Regions from separate parts of the Peribacillus sp. NPDC096622 genome, predicted to be linked through region 3. Evidence: riboswitches for the same ligand, from Rfam matches in the RefSeq annotation. Region 3 holds a riboswitch; each other region holds the start of a gene.
What was found. Region 3 has a riboswitch for S-adenosylmethionine ahead of mtnW (2,3-diketo-5-methylthiopentyl-1-phosphate enolase). Riboswitches for the same ligand answer to the same signal wherever they lie in the genome.
Positions count from the first base shown of each region.

Region 1: another riboswitch for S-adenosylmethionine. It lies ahead of metK (methionine adenosyltransferase); the one in region 3 lies ahead of mtnW (2,3-diketo-5-methylthiopentyl-1-phosphate enolase).
Region 2: another riboswitch for S-adenosylmethionine. It lies ahead of mmuP (S-methylmethionine permease); the one in region 3 lies ahead of mtnW (2,3-diketo-5-methylthiopentyl-1-phosphate enolase).

Region 1 covers NZ_JBIWES010000010.1:163,522-169,312, forward strand. The annotation lists gene mnmL (tRNA modification radical SAM protein MnmL/YtqA) at 1-141, shown strand, start outside; gene mnmM (tRNA 5-(aminomethyl)-2-thiouridylate-methyltransferase MnmM) at 138-710, shown strand; gene ACIQYG_RS18175 (hypothetical protein) at 848-1,243, shown strand; gene ACIQYG_RS18180 (alpha/beta hydrolase) at 1,308-2,111, opposite strand; gene ACIQYG_RS18185 (gamma carbonic anhydrase) at 2,322-2,840, shown strand; gene metK (methionine adenosyltransferase) at 3,026-4,219, opposite strand; SAM riboswitch class I at 4,384-4,546, opposite strand; gene pckA (phosphoenolpyruvate carboxykinase (ATP)) at 4,976-5,791, shown strand, end outside.
Region 2 covers NZ_JBIWES010000004.1:241,572-247,362, forward strand. The annotation lists gene mmuM (homocysteine S-methyltransferase) at 1-758, opposite strand, end outside; gene mmuP (S-methylmethionine permease) at 748-2,142, opposite strand; SAM riboswitch class I at 2,226-2,328, opposite strand; gene ACIQYG_RS10020 (flavin reductase family protein) at 2,564-3,172, opposite strand; gene ACIQYG_RS10025 (alpha/beta hydrolase) at 3,191-3,799, opposite strand; gene ACIQYG_RS10030 (ring-cleaving dioxygenase) at 3,799-4,746, opposite strand; gene ACIQYG_RS10035 (ring-cleaving dioxygenase) at 4,771-5,748, opposite strand.
Region 3 covers NZ_JBIWES010000004.1:380,940-386,730, reverse strand. The annotation lists gene mtnK (S-methyl-5-thioribose kinase) at 1-1,119, opposite strand, end outside; SAM riboswitch class I at 1,198-1,351, opposite strand; gene ACIQYG_RS10730 (carbon-nitrogen family hydrolase) at 1,423-2,205, opposite strand; gene ACIQYG_RS10725 (pyridoxal phosphate-dependent aminotransferase) at 2,305-3,477, shown strand; SAM riboswitch class I at 3,606-3,760, shown strand; gene mtnW (2,3-diketo-5-methylthiopentyl-1-phosphate enolase) at 3,866-5,098, shown strand; gene ACIQYG_RS10715 (2-hydroxy-3-keto-5-methylthiopentenyl-1-phosphate phosphatase) at 5,105-5,764, shown strand; gene ACIQYG_RS10710 (methylthioribulose 1-phosphate dehydratase) at 5,761-5,791, shown strand, end outside.

The sequences.
Region 1 (5,791 bases), on a different contig from region 3:
ACGGGTGACGGTCCGATCGATTTGATGATCGGTCCAATGTGGAGCGTCAATAAATGGGACGTCTTGAATGCCATTGACGCCGAATTGAAACGCCGTAACAGCTGGCAGGGGAAAAACCATCACACGGAGGTACAATCATGAAGCTAGATCGAATTTTGCCATTCGCCAGGATTCTGCTCGAAAAAGCGGTCCATCCCGGGGATATAACCATAGATGGCACGATGGGCAACGGCTTTGATACAGTCTTTCTTGCAGGACTTACAGGTGTAGACGGACATGTGTATAGTTTTGATATTCAGAAAGAAGCGATCGAAACCACAACAGCGAAACTGAACGCCGAGAATTTACAAGAGCGCTGCACCCTCATTCACGATGGGCATGAACATTTAAGCAAATATATCCGGAAAGAACATTCCGGAAAGATCACAGGTGCCATCTTCAACCTGGGCTACCTACCTGGCGGAGACAAATCAATCATCACCCAAGCCGAGACGACGATATCAGCCATTGAACAGCTGTTTGAACTTCTGGCGCCTGAAGGCATCATCATCCTCGTCATTTACCATGGTCATCCAGGGGGATCGGCAGAACGGGATGCATTGATGGATTATGTAGAGAACTTCCCTCAACAGAAAGCACATATCCTGAAATACGGGTTCATCAACCAAGCAAACAATCCGCCATTCATTGTCGCGATTGAAAAGAGATGATGACTATTGACACCGTTCGATATGAACGGTGTTTTTTCAATCCCAACTCGCAGGCAGCAGAATTACCAATCATAACTTTTTGAATTTTTCGTCTATAATGATTATAATGATGGAAAATAGATAAGAGGGTGCAGAAAATGGAACATTTGCCTACTTCATTACTGACGGATATATTGACTGAAAAAATCAAAAGGGATTCAAGTGAGCAATACGGGGATTTTGTCAGCTCGCTCAACTCGTTGACAGAAGAACAAAAAACCATCGAGGACCTCAAACAATTCGATCATCATTTTGATAAGTTCCTGCCACAGCTCGATTTAATGATTTCCACCCAAAACCATGAAGCGATCATGAATATGAAAGCGACGCTTTTGGACCTATTCGCCAATGACTTGACCTTCAAATCCATTTATCTCCTATCCACTGCATTATCCAATAAAAAGGAACTTACACATTTGAAGCAATTTATGTACCCGGTTACTTTCTGGGCACCGGTCATCAAGTCGAACGAATTGCTTAAAAACGCAGGCTGATCCAAAGAAAACTGCCGAAGATTTAACTTCGGCAGTTTTTTATTTATCCTGAAGGATGTACTGATCAAACGACATACCCTAATATCTTTAAACGGTTTTCAACAAAACTCAGCGCATATTGAAATACATCATCACGCTCTGGTTCATTGAAGATTTCATGATAAAGCTTCGGCCATTCCTTATATTGCTTTTCACTGGCCATGTTATAATTAAACCACTCACGAACCGCCTTCTTGTTGACGATTCGGTCATCTCCGCCCTGCATGACCAAAAGCGGCACATCCTGAAATTCAGGAATCTCTTCAAAAGCATCCTTCATAGCCTGTGCAAGCTCGCGATACCAGCGAACTGAAACCTTTGTGATATATAATGTATCGTTTCTATCGGATTCACGAATTTCCGCACTTCTCGTCGCCATTTCAGGGGTCAATCCGGAATGTACCCTGAACTTAGGCATAACGATGTTCAATCCATGCGAGAGCGTTGTAAGGAACTTCCGCGGCTTCGTCACGAGGCCCAAGCAAGGAGAAGAAAGAATCACCCCTGCAATGTCCCATTCCTCTTCCTGAAGAAGGCGTATCGAAATCAAACCGCCCATGCTGTGTCCAAGTAAAAAGACCGGCAACGAATATTCGTAAGCCTCTTCTATCCAGCTTTTCACTTCGTCCAAATACTCATCAAAGGAATCGATATGTCCCCTGTAGGCGCGAGTAGTCATCCCCTGCCCAGGAAGGTCGCCCATGACGACATGGTATCCAGCTGAAAGCCACATTTGTGTTACCCACTTATAACGTCCGTGATGTTCCATTGCCCCATGAACGATGACAATGACGCCCTTTGCGTCTCCTTCTGTCTCCCATTTCCACATTCGAAATCCCCCTTTCACTTTTCACTTGTTGTGTACGATCCATGATAGTTGAAATAATATATATAAATTATAACCATATTCATGATTTTCGACAAAAAAGAAATCTAACAAGTTGTACATTGCTATTATAAATAGCCAAGTGTATTTGCATACGGTATATTAAAATAATACATAAAAACATTCACTTCGGAAAGGAAATGATTGAAAATGATTATTTATCCGTATAAAGGCAAAGAACCTGAAATTGCTGAAAGCGCTTATATCGCTGAAAATGCTGTCGTCACAGGTGATGTCAAAATCGGCGACGAAACATCAATCTGGTTCAATTCCGTCATTCGCGGTGATGTATCCCCAACCATCATCGGAAAAAAAGTCAGTATACAGGATAACAGCGTCCTGCACCAAAGCCCCAATAATCCATTGATCATCGAGGATGAAGTAACCATTGGCCATCAGGTCATTTTACATAGCTGTAAAATCCGCAAAGGAGCTTTAATCGGCATGGGATCGATCGTACTTGATGAAGCCGAAATCGGCGAAGGGGCTTTCATCGGTGCCGGCAGTCTCGTTCCCCAAGGTAAAGTCATTCCACCGAACATGTTGGCATTCGGACGTCCAGCTAAAGTCATCCGCGAAATCAACGAAGAAGATCGTCAGGATATGGAGCGCATCGTACGCGAATACGCCGAAAAAGGGCAATACTATAAAACGGAGGAACGAATAAAGTAATGCACGAGTAATTGACTGAAAGTTACGAGTATTCGCTCCTAACTCTCGAGTAAACTGTTCTAACTCACGAGTATGGCCCTTAAGTTGAATTTCTTTGGGATTTCTTGAATTATTCCCGATAGACGGCAAAATTAATCCATAAAAAAAGGTGCCCCGCTAATTGCGGGACACCTTTTTTATATGAATTACGCTTGTGCTTTTAATGTTTCTGCTTTGTCCGTGCGTTCCCATGGAAGATCGACATCTGTACGGCCGAAGTGTCCGTAGGCAGCCGTTTGTTTGTAGATTGGGCGACGAAGGTCAAGCATTTTGATGATACCAGCTGGACGAAGGTCGAAGTTAGCGCGAACTAGGTCAACAAGGACTTCTTCGCTAACTGTACCAGTTCCGAACGTATCAATGGAGATCGATACAGGCTCTGCCACACCAATCGCGTATGCCAATTGAACTTCCGCTTTGTCGGCAAGGCCGGCTGCCACGATGTTTTTCGCAACGTAACGAGCAGCGTATGCAGCAGAACGGTCAACTTTAGTAGCATCCTTACCAGAGAATGCACCGCCGCCGTGACGAGCGTATCCGCCGTAAGTATCAACGATGATTTTACGTCCAGTAAGACCAGCATCCCCTTGAGGTCCGCCAATTACGAAACGGCCAGTCGGGTTGATGAAATACTTAGTATCTGCATCGATCAACTCGGCTGGAACAACAGCTTTGATCACATGTTCTTTTAGATCGGCTTGAATTTGTTCAAGCGTAATTTCTGCATCATGCTGTGTAGAGATGACGATCGTATCTACACGTACAGGACGGTTATTCTCATCATATTCCACAGTTACCTGTGTTTTACCATCAGGGCGTAGGTAAGCAAGAGTTTCATCTTTACGAACTTGAGACAAGCGGAATGAAAGTTTATGCGCCAATGAAATCGGAAGCGGCATAAGCTCTTCTGTTTCATTACAAGCAAATCCGAACATTAGACCTTGGTCCCCTGCACCGATTGCATCGATTTCTTCCTCTGACATGTTTCCTTCACGAGCTTCCAATGCTTTATCGACACCAGCTGCGATATCGGCAGACTGCTCATCGATGGAACTCAACACGGCACAAGTTTCAGCATCGAAACCGTATTTCGCACGTGTGTAGCCAATTCCTTTAACCGTATCACGAACGATACGCGGAATGTCCACGTAAGCTGAAGTTGTAATTTCACCAGCAACAAGCACAAGACCTGTAGTTACACTAGTTTCACACGCAACACGTGCATTTGCATCCTTAGCTAGGATAGCATCTAAAATGGAATCTGAAATCTGATCACAAATTTTGTCCGGATGGCCCTCTGTAACAGATTCAGAAGTAAATAGACGTTTCTTTGACATCATATTTCCTCCTTGGAAGTTAGTATGTTGTAGGCATAAGCCTGATTTTTTACGGAACTCGTTTCCCTCATTAGTTTCGACTATAGACACAGAATTACTTATAAAAAACACAAAAACCTTCCCTGGCAAATGAGGAAAGGTTTAAAATTCTGTCTTCTATCCTTTCACTCTTATCGTTCAAGGGTTTTTTACCTTGCTCAGGTTAGCACCATCACCACTATTCCTTGAAGACCTTCGCTTTATTTTCGGCGATCGGTCTTGGAGTCAAGTTCAATATGGCAGGTTGCTGGGTTTCAAAGGGCCTGTCCCTCCACCAACTCGGGATAAGAGAATCCGTACAATTTAAGATATTATCGTATCTGGCTGGAATTTGTCAATGCTTTTCTAAAAAGAACATTTCCACCCAGAATGGCGTTCATTTGAAAAATCATGTTGATACAACGTCCTAACGGGGTTTACAATGCAAAATACGAATAGAAATGTTGTAAATTGCCATTAATAATAAAGTATTGAGCATCGAAAAGGAATGACATCCTGACTTTCCCATTAGACATATATTGCTTACTTACTTCCTATTTAAATAAATTTTTCTTCATGAAAGTATATGCGATAATCCTGACTCGGTTCCTACCGGATTAAAATGATTAATGCGGCCAGCTGAAAATAATCACAAATTAAAAGAAATAGTATAGACTAATTAAATGAATGTGTTATACTAATTGTAATCTAAAAACTCAAACAAAGGAAGGTACCTCATATATGAATTCTGTAGATGTTTCTAATGAGTTACACCAATTATTAACAGGAAACAATGTGCAAACTCAACTATCAGTTCCTCAATTGGTCGAAAAAGTACTAAGCAGAAATGAAGGCGTTTTAACATCAACCGGCGCGGTTAAAGCTGAAACTGGCAAATATACTGGTCGTTCACCTAAAGATAAGTTTATCGTGGAAGAAGCATCAGTTAAAGATAAAATCGATTGGGGTCCCGTGAACCAGCCGATTTCCGAAGATGTGTTCAATAAACTATATAATAAAGTAGTTGACTACCTAAAAGCAAAAGAAGAGATTTTTGTTTTTAAAGGTTTCGCTGGTGCAGACGAAACATCACGTCTTCCCATCCGTGTTGTTAATGAATATGCTTGGCATAACCTTTTCGCCCATACTTTGTTCATCCGTCCAAACGAAGAGGAACTGAGAGGTCACGAAGCTGAATTCACGATCCTTTCTGCACCTAACTTCAAAGCGGACCCAGAAGTGGACGGAACTACATCCGAAACTTTCATCATCGTTTCATTTGAACGCCGTACCATTTTGATCGGCGGAACGGAATATGCAGGAGAAATGAAAAAATCGATCTTCTCGATCATGAACTACTTACTTCCAGAGGCTGGAATCCTTCCAATGCATTGCTCTGCTAACGTAGGACGTGAAGGGGACGTCGCTTTATTCTTCGGACTGTCCGGTACAGGCAAAACAACTTTATCAGCAGACACTAGCCGTAAACTGATTGGTGATGACGAGCATGGCTGGTCTTCTAACGGCGTATTCAACATCGAAGGCGGCTGCTATGCG
Region 2 (5,791 bases), 140 kb from region 3:
ATTGGTTTATGCGTGTTTGCACGCAACACCTGTATGGCTTCCGTGATAATTGATACAGGCGCACAGTTAATGCCAATTGCGGCAATTTGCTCACTGTCCCCAAACAATCTGGTACAGTCCTCCAGCAATGTACCATCACTTATCGCTTTTTCATTTTTCAAAGAAAAGGATAGCCAAGCGTAAACTTCTGGATAATCTTTCAATAATGAATGTAATACTTTTGCTTCTTGCAGGGAAGGAATCGTTTCAAATGCTAAAATGTCAGCTCCTGCTTCAATCAAAGCTGATATTCGCGAGCGATGAAATGCCGCTAACGTTTCATCTGAAACACCATAGTTCCCTACATACTCTGACCCATCTGCAAGATAAGCCCCATAAGGTCCAACTGATGCAGCAACCAATGGCTTAGGTCTAATCGTTTGATATTCTTCCTTCCAAAATTCATCTCTTGCTTTTCTTGCAAGTAAAACCGTTTTCCGGATTAGATCCAATGCCTCTTTTTCTTGTATTCCGCGGAGGGCGAAACCTTCAACTGTTGCTTGGTAGCTTGCCGTTATCGCACAGTCAGCACCAGCTCGAAAGTAGTCAGAGTGAACCTGGTAAATCACTTCTGGATTTTCAAGTAATACTCGTGCAGACCACAGGGGATCGTCCAAATCACACCCATGCCTTTCAAGCTCTGTAGCTAAAGCCCCGTCCAAAATCATGACTGAATGATCTCGTAAGATTGTTTCAATTGGGTTAATTTTATTCTTCATGATTTACTCCTCTTTTCTTATAAGTTTGTGTCAGATAATAACTTCCATAGCAAAACAAAATAAAAGGAATGCCACAATATAATGCAATTCTTTGTGTAGGATCAAATGCAATTCCTATGCAAGAAGCAAGACATAGCATAAAAGAAACGATTGGTACGAGTGGATATAATGGTGTATGATAAGCCAAATCATTGACTGAGTTTCCTTCGTTTATATATCGTCTGCGAAATAGGAACTGTGACGCGCTGATACTCATCCAAACCATAACCACGGCTAGTCCAGAAATGGATACAAGCACTATGTATACAGTATCCGGTGCAATAATACTCGAGAAAAGTGATAGAACACCGCCCAACATACTGAAAAGGACTGCATATACCGGAACACCCCGTTTTGTCAATTTTGCAAATATTGGTGATATAGTTTTCTTATCTGCAAGTGACCAAAGCATCCTGGATGAGGCATATAGTCCTGAGTTTGCAGCGGACAAAATGGCCGTCAATATAACAAAGTTCATAATATCCGCTGCATATGGCACTCCAATTCGTTCTAGAACGGCAACAAAGGGGCTCTCTAATACGCTTGCATCCGAAACAGGCAATAATGCGGATAATACAACGATGGTTCCTACAAAAAAGATAATCAATCTCCATAATGTCATACGGATTGCCTTTGGTATCGTTTTTTCTGGATTCACAGTTTCCCCAGCTGCAATTCCGATTAATTCAGTTCCAGAAAATGCAAAATTCACCGCGAGCATCGTCATTAGAATGGCAAAGGCACCATTTGGAAATAAACCAGCACTTGTAAAATTGGAAAATAACGGAGCTGATTGTGCGTTAATTATTGGAATAAAACCTACCATTGCCGCAGCTCCCAGAATAATAAATATTACGATAGCGAATACCTTTATAGACGCAAACCAGAATTCGGATTCAGCGAAAAACTTAACGGTCCATGCATTTAATGCCAAGACCAAAATGGCGAATAGAGCACTCCATATCCAGACACTGATTGATGGAAACCATCTCTGCATCAACAATCCTGCAGCCGTGAATTCCGAACCTAGTGCAACAGTCCAGGTTAGCCAATACAACCAGGCTACTGTATACCCTGTCCCTGGTCCGATGTATTTGGCTGCGTAACTATGAAACGCACCTGTCTCGGGCATATGCACTGACAGTTCACCTAGACATAGCATGACAAGATAAACCACTAATGCACCAATCAGATACGAAAGGATGGTGCCAAACGGACCAGCCTGGTGAATCGTATAACCCGAACTTAAGAATAAACCAGTACCAATCACCCCGCCAAGCGATAGCATTATTATATGCCGTGCTTGCATTTGCCTTTGAAAATCATGCTTCCTTTTGTTCTCCATTCTTACTCTCCTTAATCTTGCATCCAGAAAAAACGAAAACGCACTCTAAAAAAGAGTGCGTTACTGACAAATAAACACGTACGGTCTTATCTATCAAGGTTTCACCCCCTGGAATTAGCACAGTGTCTTTGTGGACCTGCTGCTGAGGTTTCATAGGGCCAGTCCCTCCACCTCTCTGGATAAGAAATTATTTTTTTTATAACTTTATCAATCTATAAAAAAATTGTCAAGTTTTGTTTCGTAGTGTAAAGACTTCCATTTAATTACTAATGTTCATGGCGCCTGCGTCATTAATATTAAAATGATTGCTTATTTTTGGAACTTTCGCGTAATAAAAATTGCAAATAAAGCTAACCGGGATCATATTGGTTTTTAAAAAATGACGACATCTTATAAGATGTCGCCATTTTTATCTTTTTCCTTAAGGACGTTCTATTTCAAATAATTCCCCTAGTTTTGTATAGGTATGACCTGCTAATCTTGCTACAGGTTTTAGCCCATTCTGATCAATTCGGCCATTATGGTAAATATCTTGCTCTATATGATAGCAGACTATTTTCCCTATCAGTAAATCACAACCAGGTTCATTCTTGGAACCTGCCAATGGTATCGATTGCTCTAATGTACATTCAAAACGTACCTTCGCTTCTAGCAATCCTGGTACGGATACCTTATCACTAACAGTCGGCGTGAAATTAGTAAGACCCAATTCACTTTCGTCAGATGGGAGTTCCTTTGCCGTTCGATTTGCATCAGCAACATTATTTTCATCAGTGATATGAACAACGAATTCACCTATTTGAATTGCATTACGGGCTGTGTCCTTTGAAACTCCTTTTTTCCGTTGAACAGAAATGGAAATCATCGGAGGGTTTGAACTAACTATGTTAAAAAAGCTGAACGGCGCTATATTGATCGTACCGGTTTCGGATTGTGTCGTAACCAGCGCAATAGGTCTAGGTATAATGCTTCCAGTCAAAAACTTATAATTATCCCGTTCAGTCAGACTTTCAGGATTAATAGAAATCATCTTCATTCCCTCTCATTCTTATAAAAATTTCTTTTGAAACCAGGAACCTGCTGCCTCAACCTCTGAACGTGTTAACTGATGACCGTGATTTTCCCACTGAACTTCAACTGTAGCGCCAGCTTGCAGTAAAAGTTGATTAAGTTCATCAGTTTCTGCTGCCGGGCAAATCGGATCGTTTTTTCCTGCAGCAATAAATACAGGAATATCCGAGAGGGAAGGCAAAGCGATCCCTCGTCTAGGAACCATTGGATGATGAAGAATCGCTCCTTGTAATGCCCCCTCGTAATGGAACAGCAAACTTGCCGCTATATTTGCACCATTGGAATAACCTAATGCCACCACTCTGTCACGGTCGAAGTCATATTTTCCGGACGCCAATTCCAAGAAGTCATAAAGTTCCTTCGTTCGGAAGATCAAATCCTCTTCATCAAAAACCCCTTCAGCTAACCGTCGGAAATAACGAGGCATTCCGTTTTCAAGTACATTTCCCCGTACGCTCAATATGGATGAACCAGGTGAAACCATTTCCGATAATGGCAAGAGATCTGTTTCCGTTCCTCCAGTGCCATGTAAAAGCAATAGTAACGGAGCTTCTGGATTACTTCCTTTTTGAAAAATATGTTTCATCATTTATCCTCCTCTAGTACTCTCGGCACTGCCGGCAGTAACGTTTTTTCCATAACTTCCCGTTTTTCTTCCAACCATGGCGGCAGCATTAATTTACTGCCCATCGTTTCCTTCGTTTCATCATGAGCAAAGCCAGGTGGATCTGTGGCAACTTCAAAGAGTATGCCTCCATCTTCCCTGAAATAAATGGCATCGAAGTATTGACGGTCTGTAAAGGGTGTCACACCATAGCCATGGTTACCGATATGCTCCCTCCATTCTTTATGATCTTCATTATCGCTCGCACGCCATGCAATGTGATGGACAGTTCCCACTCCGATTTTACCGTTTGGTAAAACCGTTTTTTTAACATCGATCAAATTTCCAATATCCGATGTGGATCTGAAGCGGATGAAATCTCCCTCTTCCCCAATCTTTTGCAAGCCCATCACTTCCACTAATAGTTCCATCGTTTTGATCGGTTTTGACGTCAATAATACAGCACCGCCGAATCCCTTGACCGCCTTATCAGCTGGTACACCGCCGAATGACCACTCGCTATTTTTACCTTCTTTACGCTCAACCAGTTCAAGTTGCAAACCATGTGGGTCTTGGAATTCCAGATATTCCTCACCGAAACGTGAAACCTTTTCAAAGTCTATGTTAAACTTATCCAAACGCTTTTCCCAGAAGCCAATTGATCCCTCCGGAACGGCATACGTTGTAATCCCCACTTGTCCGGAGCCAATTGTCCCTCGGTATGCCTCAGGCCAAGGAAAGAAAGTGATGATAGTGCCCGGTGAACCGGATTCATCTCCGAAATATAAATGGTAGGTACCTGGATCATCAAAATTAACGGTTTTTTTCACCATACGCATTCCCAATACTCCAGCATAAAAATCCACATTCTCTTGAGGGTTGCCTACAATTGCGGTTATATGATGTATTCCTGCATTTTGCTTTTGCATGCCGATTACTTCCTTTCCGGTTAATTAATTAGTTGACTTTGTATTCAGTGGTTTTAAATTCGCTTCAATATCCTTTCTTTTCGATTCCAAAAAAGGTGGCAGAGCAAGGTTCTCACCTAGGTGCTGCTCAGCTTCATCCACTTCAAAACCAGGTCCATCAGTAGCTAGTTCAAATAATATGCCATTCGGCTCCCTAAAATAGAGTGAACGGAAATAAAAGCGGTCCACATATCCAGAGTTCACGAATTTCGATTCACTAATTTTTTCTACCCATTTTCTCAATTCTTCTTCAGTATCCACCCGGAAGGCAACATGGTGTACTCCACCTCTCCCCAACCTTTCCCGAGGTATGTCATTCCTTTCTTCAATATGGAGTTCCGCTCCTGTCCCCCCCTCACCCGTCTCATAAACGACTATCGGATTTTGCCCCCTGATTGTCGATGGGTATGTGCCTGATTTCCTGAACCCCAATACCTCGATAAGAACACTTTCTGTTTGTGCAATATTGGGTACTGTAAGTTTTACTGGCCCTAATCCAAGGATGGAAAACTCTTTCGGTACTGGGCTGCCATCCCACGGAAATCCTCCTTGAACGCCGTTATTATCCTGATCGGAAACCAGAAGAAGCCTCTGCCCTTCAGGATCTTTAAAAGAAAGCACCTTTCTTTCAAAACGGCTCGATATTTCATCATGCTCAATATTGAATTCCACAAACCGTTTTTTCCAATATCCTAGCGCTTCATCATCCCTCACCCTTAAAGAAATTTCTGAAATGCTATTGTTTCCCTCATGAGTGCGGGCAGCATTTGGAATTTCAAAAAACGTCAATTCCGTTCCCGGTGAACCAATTTGATCTCCATAAAATAAGTGATACACACGAACATCATCTTGATTCACCGTTTTTTTGATTAATCGCATTCCTAAGACTTTTGTGTAGAATTCAAAGTTATTTCCCGCTTTTGCTGTAATCGCCGAAACATGATGTAATCCTTTTAATTCCATCCGTACCACTCCTATCTTTATAAATCTCCCCTTAAGGAGATGA
Region 3 (5,791 bases):
TAAAAAAGAACCAATTTCCAATGTTGCCGTTTTGGCAGCGATCCTTGTTTCTTTATCTTCAATGACGTTTAAATCGGCTACATGGGAAAGGCCAATGGTTCGCCGAATCAGTTCGCAGCCTGCAAAACCGAATGCATCTTTTTTGAATTTTGTCAGTAAATAAGGCAGATAACCTTTCACATGGCGAAATGGGCTTTTATTTTGGCCTTCCCATAATTCGGTGTAAGTTTCTTCAAAGGCATTCCAAAATTCATAAAGGAGCGTGAAAATCTCTTCCTTTCCGGCGCCATTGCGTGTTACTGCCTGAAAGAGAAGGTTGGCGGTGTATTGACCAAGGTCAAAACCAACTGGCCCATAAAAAGCGAATTCCGGATCAATAACCTTTGTTTCGGTTTCACTTGCAAATATACTTCCAGTATGTAAATCTCCATGAAGCAAGGCTTCCTGCTCGGTTTCAAAGCTTTGTTTCAGTTTGGCGACCTCAAGTATCACTTCTTGATCATTCCATATTTTTTGGGCGGCATCTGTCAATTCCACCTCGAAATCTCCCGGGAGTTCCTCAAAAAATGGATCCGTGAAAATAAAGACCTCAGTGATTTTACAGAGTTCGGGATTCGTGAAATGTCGGGCCACCTCCTTTTTCGCAGAGGGTTCTAAATGATAATCGGATGTATAAAATGCCGTCTTCGCAACATACTCACCAATATGCTGTGAAAGCAATGGATATGAATCGCCATCGATCAATCCTGTTCTAACGATTTTCAAGTACGATAAATCCTCCATTACTGTGATGGCAAGCTGTTCATCCGAATAATAGACTTGCGGTACGAATTCGGGGCAATAACTTCTGAAATGAATCAGCGCATTCGCTTCAATGGCTGCCCTTTTCAGTGTCAGCGGCCAGCTTTCACCAAGTACCTTGGCATAAGGGACCGCTTGTTTGATTATTAGTCCTTTGTTTGTGACCGTGTCTGTAATATGAAAAACATAATTTAAGTTTCCATCGCCGATTTCATTACATTTCAAACTTGCATCCGCATTGACCAACCCAAGTTTTTTTGCAAGGGTTATAGCTGTTTCGTTTGTCAATCTCTTAAAATTTGAATGGTTTTGAGTCATTCTTTTCCCCTCCAGATTCAAAATAAGAATAAAAAAGCCTCTTTCATATAGAAAGAGGCAGAAGTTTTGGCTTCGGACCTCTTATCTTCCAGAAAATGAATTCTGGTGGAATTAGCACCGTGCTCTGTGGATTTAATAATCCGGCGGAGGATCCGCCCCATTTCACAATGGTATTACAGTCGGTTGCTGGGCTTCATAGGGCCTTTATCCCTCAGCCTGCTCTTGATAAGAGTAAATGTTTTCTGAAATTTTAATCTTCGGGAAAATAATATCAACTTTTTAAATAGTTTGTCAATGGGTAAATTAATAAAAATCAGGACGGCGATCTTCGAATACAGGTATTTTGTTGCGTGCTTCCGTAACTTTGTTGAAGTCCAAGGTGCCTGTCAAGAGTTCGTCTCCTTCTCCGGCTTCACTTACGATATTCCCCCATGGATCAATAATCAAGGAATGACCCGCAAATATATTATTGATATCCGAACCTGTACGATTAACGGCTACAACATAGGCTTGGTTCTCGATAGCACGGCTTATCAATAAGGCTCTCCAGTGATCGAGTCTCGGCTTTGGCCATTCAGCCGTAACGAATAGAACTTCCGCGCCTTGAACGGTATGGGCTCGCTGCCATTCAGGGAAACGAATGTCATAACAAACGAACCCGGCACATATTTTTTCATCAAGAGTAAATAAACCATCTTTTTCACCTGGCTGCAGGAAATGATGTTCATCCATTAATTGAAATAAGTGAAGCTTATCATATTCTTTAATGAGCTTTCCATATTTATCGATGATGAGCATGGTGTTATAGATTCCCTTGCTTGTTTTTTTCGCAATGGAACCGCCGATGATGTGAATCCGGTGTTTCTGTGCCTGTGTTTTAAGAAATTCAATCGTTTTTTCTGCCTCTTGATCTGCAATCTCATTCAGCCTGGTCAAATCGTATCCGGTTGTCCAAAGCTCTGGTAATATGACGATATCGGGTTCGGACCGAGCTGCTTTTTCCATCCATTGTTCTGCAACCTGAAAATTGATATCTGGTTGACCGAAGGCTATATCCATTTGAATACAAGCTATTTTCCACTTCATCGTTTAAAACCCCCACATGTAAAAAATGCTTTACAAGACTACGATAAACATATATCATTTGTGACTAGAATTTCAAGAAATTTCAGAGAAGGTGTATAAATGGTGCAATTCGAAAAATCCGGACTGCTTCAGGACCTGCCCAAGCAGTTTTTTGCTTCACTAGTCGCAAAAGTCAATGCGATCACGGAGCAAGGACATGATGTCATTAATTTAGGCCAGGGAAACCCTGATCAGCCGACGCCGGAACATATCGTCAAAAGTTTGCAGTCTGCAGCTGAAAAAACGACTAATCATAAATATTCGCCATTCCGGGGACATCAATATTTAAAAGAGGCTGCTGCCGTCTTTTATGAACGAGAATACGGTGTCAAGCTGGATCCGAATAGTGAAGTGGCGATTCTCTTCGGGGGAAAGGCGGGTCTTGTCGAACTGCCGCAGTGTTTATTGAATCCAGGTGATACGATCCTTGTTCCAGATCCCGGCTATCCGGATTATCTTTCCGGTGTTGTTTTAGCCCAGGCAAAGACCGAACTGATGCCCTTGACAGAAGAAAATGATTTTCTTCCGAAATACGATGACATACATAAAGAAGTTCTTGATAAAGCCAAAATGATGTTCTTGAATTATCCGAATAATCCCACAGGCGCTTCTGCCACTGAAAGTTTCTTTGATGAAACCGTCTCCTTTGCAAAAGAACATTCAATTTGTGTGGTCCATGATTTCGCCTATGGGGCAATAGGATTCGACGGAAAAAAACCGAAAAGCTTTCTCCAGGCGGAGGGAGCGAAGGATGTAGGAGTTGAAATATACACTCTATCGAAAACATACAATATGGCAGGGTGGAGAGTCGGCTTCGCAGTGGGCAATAAAAGTGTAATAGAAGCTCTTGAACTATTACAAGACCATCTTTATGTGAGTCTCTTCCCGGCGATACAGGAAGCTGCGGCAAGCGCTTTACTTGATTCACAGAGCAGTGTAGAGCAGTTAGTGAAGATGTACGAGGGGCGAAGGAATGTTTTCATTGAGGGATTGAGGGCAATCGGCTGGGATGTCAAAGCGCCTGCGGCATCGTTTTTTGCCTGGCTCAAAGTACCTGGAGGTTTTACGTCCGAGAGTTTTGCGGACTATTTATTAACGCATGCCCATGTAGCTGTTGCCGCAGGGAATGGTTTCGGTGAATTTGGCGAAGGTTACGTCAGGGTAGGGCTACTGACTTCGGAAGAACGGCTGCAAGAGGCTGTGGAACGGATACGAACATTAAACTTATTTTAATGCAATAAGATATCCGATTTATACACATTTAAATAGTTAAACTTATTGACAAAGTAGGGATTACCTGTCAGAATACAAAATAAATTCTTAATCTTTCGATACTTGAATGCAACTTATATATCAGCGTTTTCTTATTTTGAGCAGGTGGAGGGACTAGCCCTATGAAGCCCAGCAACCGACCGTAATTCCATTGTAAAATGGGGCGGAATCCTTCCGCCGGATTTTCTTGAAATCCACAAGGCACGGTGCTAATTCTTGCAGCCAATGGGCTGGGAGATAAGAAGATGGCTTTTTAAAGCCTCTTCTTTATGAAGGGGCTTTTGCCATTTTGAGACCATTTCAGGTTAATGACATCGAGGGTTTACTAACGTGTTATAGGAGTGATCAGATGAGCGAGATAGTCGCTACTTATTTAATTCATGACTTTAATGGAAATCATGAGAAAAAAGCAGAAAGCATTGCCTTGGGTTTGACTGTCGGGACATGGACGGACCTGCCGCATTTGGTTCAGAAACAACTGGAAAAACATAAGGGACGCGTCGTATCGGTGACACCACTATCTGAAGAAGAGAGGGCAAACAGCTACTTTAATCGGAAAGTATACCGTTCGCTGATCAAAATTGCCTATCCGGCAGGGAATTTCTCCAATGATTTACCTGCAATCCTCACGACGGTCTTCGGCAAACTTTCATTGGATGGTGAAATAAAACTGATCGACTTGGATTTTGTCGGTGATATTCAAAAAGCTTTTCCAGGGCCGCAATTTGGCATTGAGGGCATAAGGGAAAAGGTTGGCGTTTTTAACCGGCCCTTGGTGATGAGCATCTTTAAAGGTGTATTAGGAAGAGACCTAACATTTCATAATGAGCAACTGAGGCAACAAGCATTGGGAGGTGTCGACCTAGTTAAAGATGATGAGATCCTCTTCGACCAGGAACTGACTCCATTTTTCGATAGAATAAAAACGGGAAAAAGAATATTGAATGAAGTCTATGAAACCACTGGCCACCGAACATTATATGCTGTCAATCTATCAGGGAAAACATTTGAATTATTGGATAAGGCAGAGCAAGCGGCTGAAGCGGGGGCAGATGCTTTATTGTTCAACGTTCATACATATGGTTTGGATGTAATGCAGGCCTTGAGTGAACATGATCGTATCAAGCTGCCGATCATGGCGCACCCCGCATATAGCGGGGCATTGGCATCTTCATCATTTTATGGTATCGGCTATCCATTATTGCTTGGTAAATTAGTAAGGTTATCAGGTGCGGATTTATCCTTGTTCCCTTCTCCTTATGGAAATGTCGCACTTGAAAAAACGGAGACCTTGGCGATTGCTGAAGCTCTGACAAAAAATGAACTTTCATGGAAAAAAGCCTTTCCTGTTCCTTCTGCAGGCATTCATCCGGGCATGGTTCCGGACCTCATCAAGGATTTTGGGCTCGATAGTGTGATTAATGCCGGAGGCGGAATTCACGGGCACCCTGACGGAGCAGAGGGCGGTGCCAAGGCTTTCCGTTCTGCTGTGGAAGCCGTTCTAGCAGGAAAGGAACTTTCTGAAGCGGCGGCTGAGGAAGAAACACTAAAAAAAGCTCTTGTGTTATGGGGAGGCCTATAAGAAATAATGAGACCGATCATCTTTTGTGATTTTGACGGAACGATCACCAACACAGATAATATCATTTCCATCATGAAGAAATTTGCGCCTCCGGAATGGGAAGCGTTGAAAGACGGTGTCCTTCAGCAAAAAATCAGTATATCTTCAGGAGTTGGGGATATGTTCTCCCTGCTTGATAGCGGCTTGAAGGATGACATCATCCAATATGTAAGAAGAACGGCCGGCATTCGCCCAGGGTTTTATGAATTCGTTGAGTATACGAAACAAGTCAATATCCCTTTATATATTGTAAGCGGGGGCATGGATTTTTTCATTGCCCCCCTATTAAATGATATCTTGCCAACAGAGTCCGTTTATTGCAACCATGCATTTTTTGATAAGGATAAGATTTATATTGAGTGGCCGCATACTTGTGATGATCAATGTAATAATGATTGCGGTTGCTGCAAGCCATCCATTATGAGGGAAATTGCGGGTGCGGAAGATTTTAAACTCGTTATTGGAGATTCAGTAACGGATTTTGAGGCGGCAAAACAGGCTGATTTTGTCATAGCCCGTGACATTCTGCTTGAAAAATGTGATAGGGAAGGAATTCCACATCAAGGATTTGAAACATTTTTTGATGTAATTGACATTTTAAAGCAGCAGGAGGCGGTTAAAGCGTGAACACTCATTCTAAAGAATGGCAGGAGT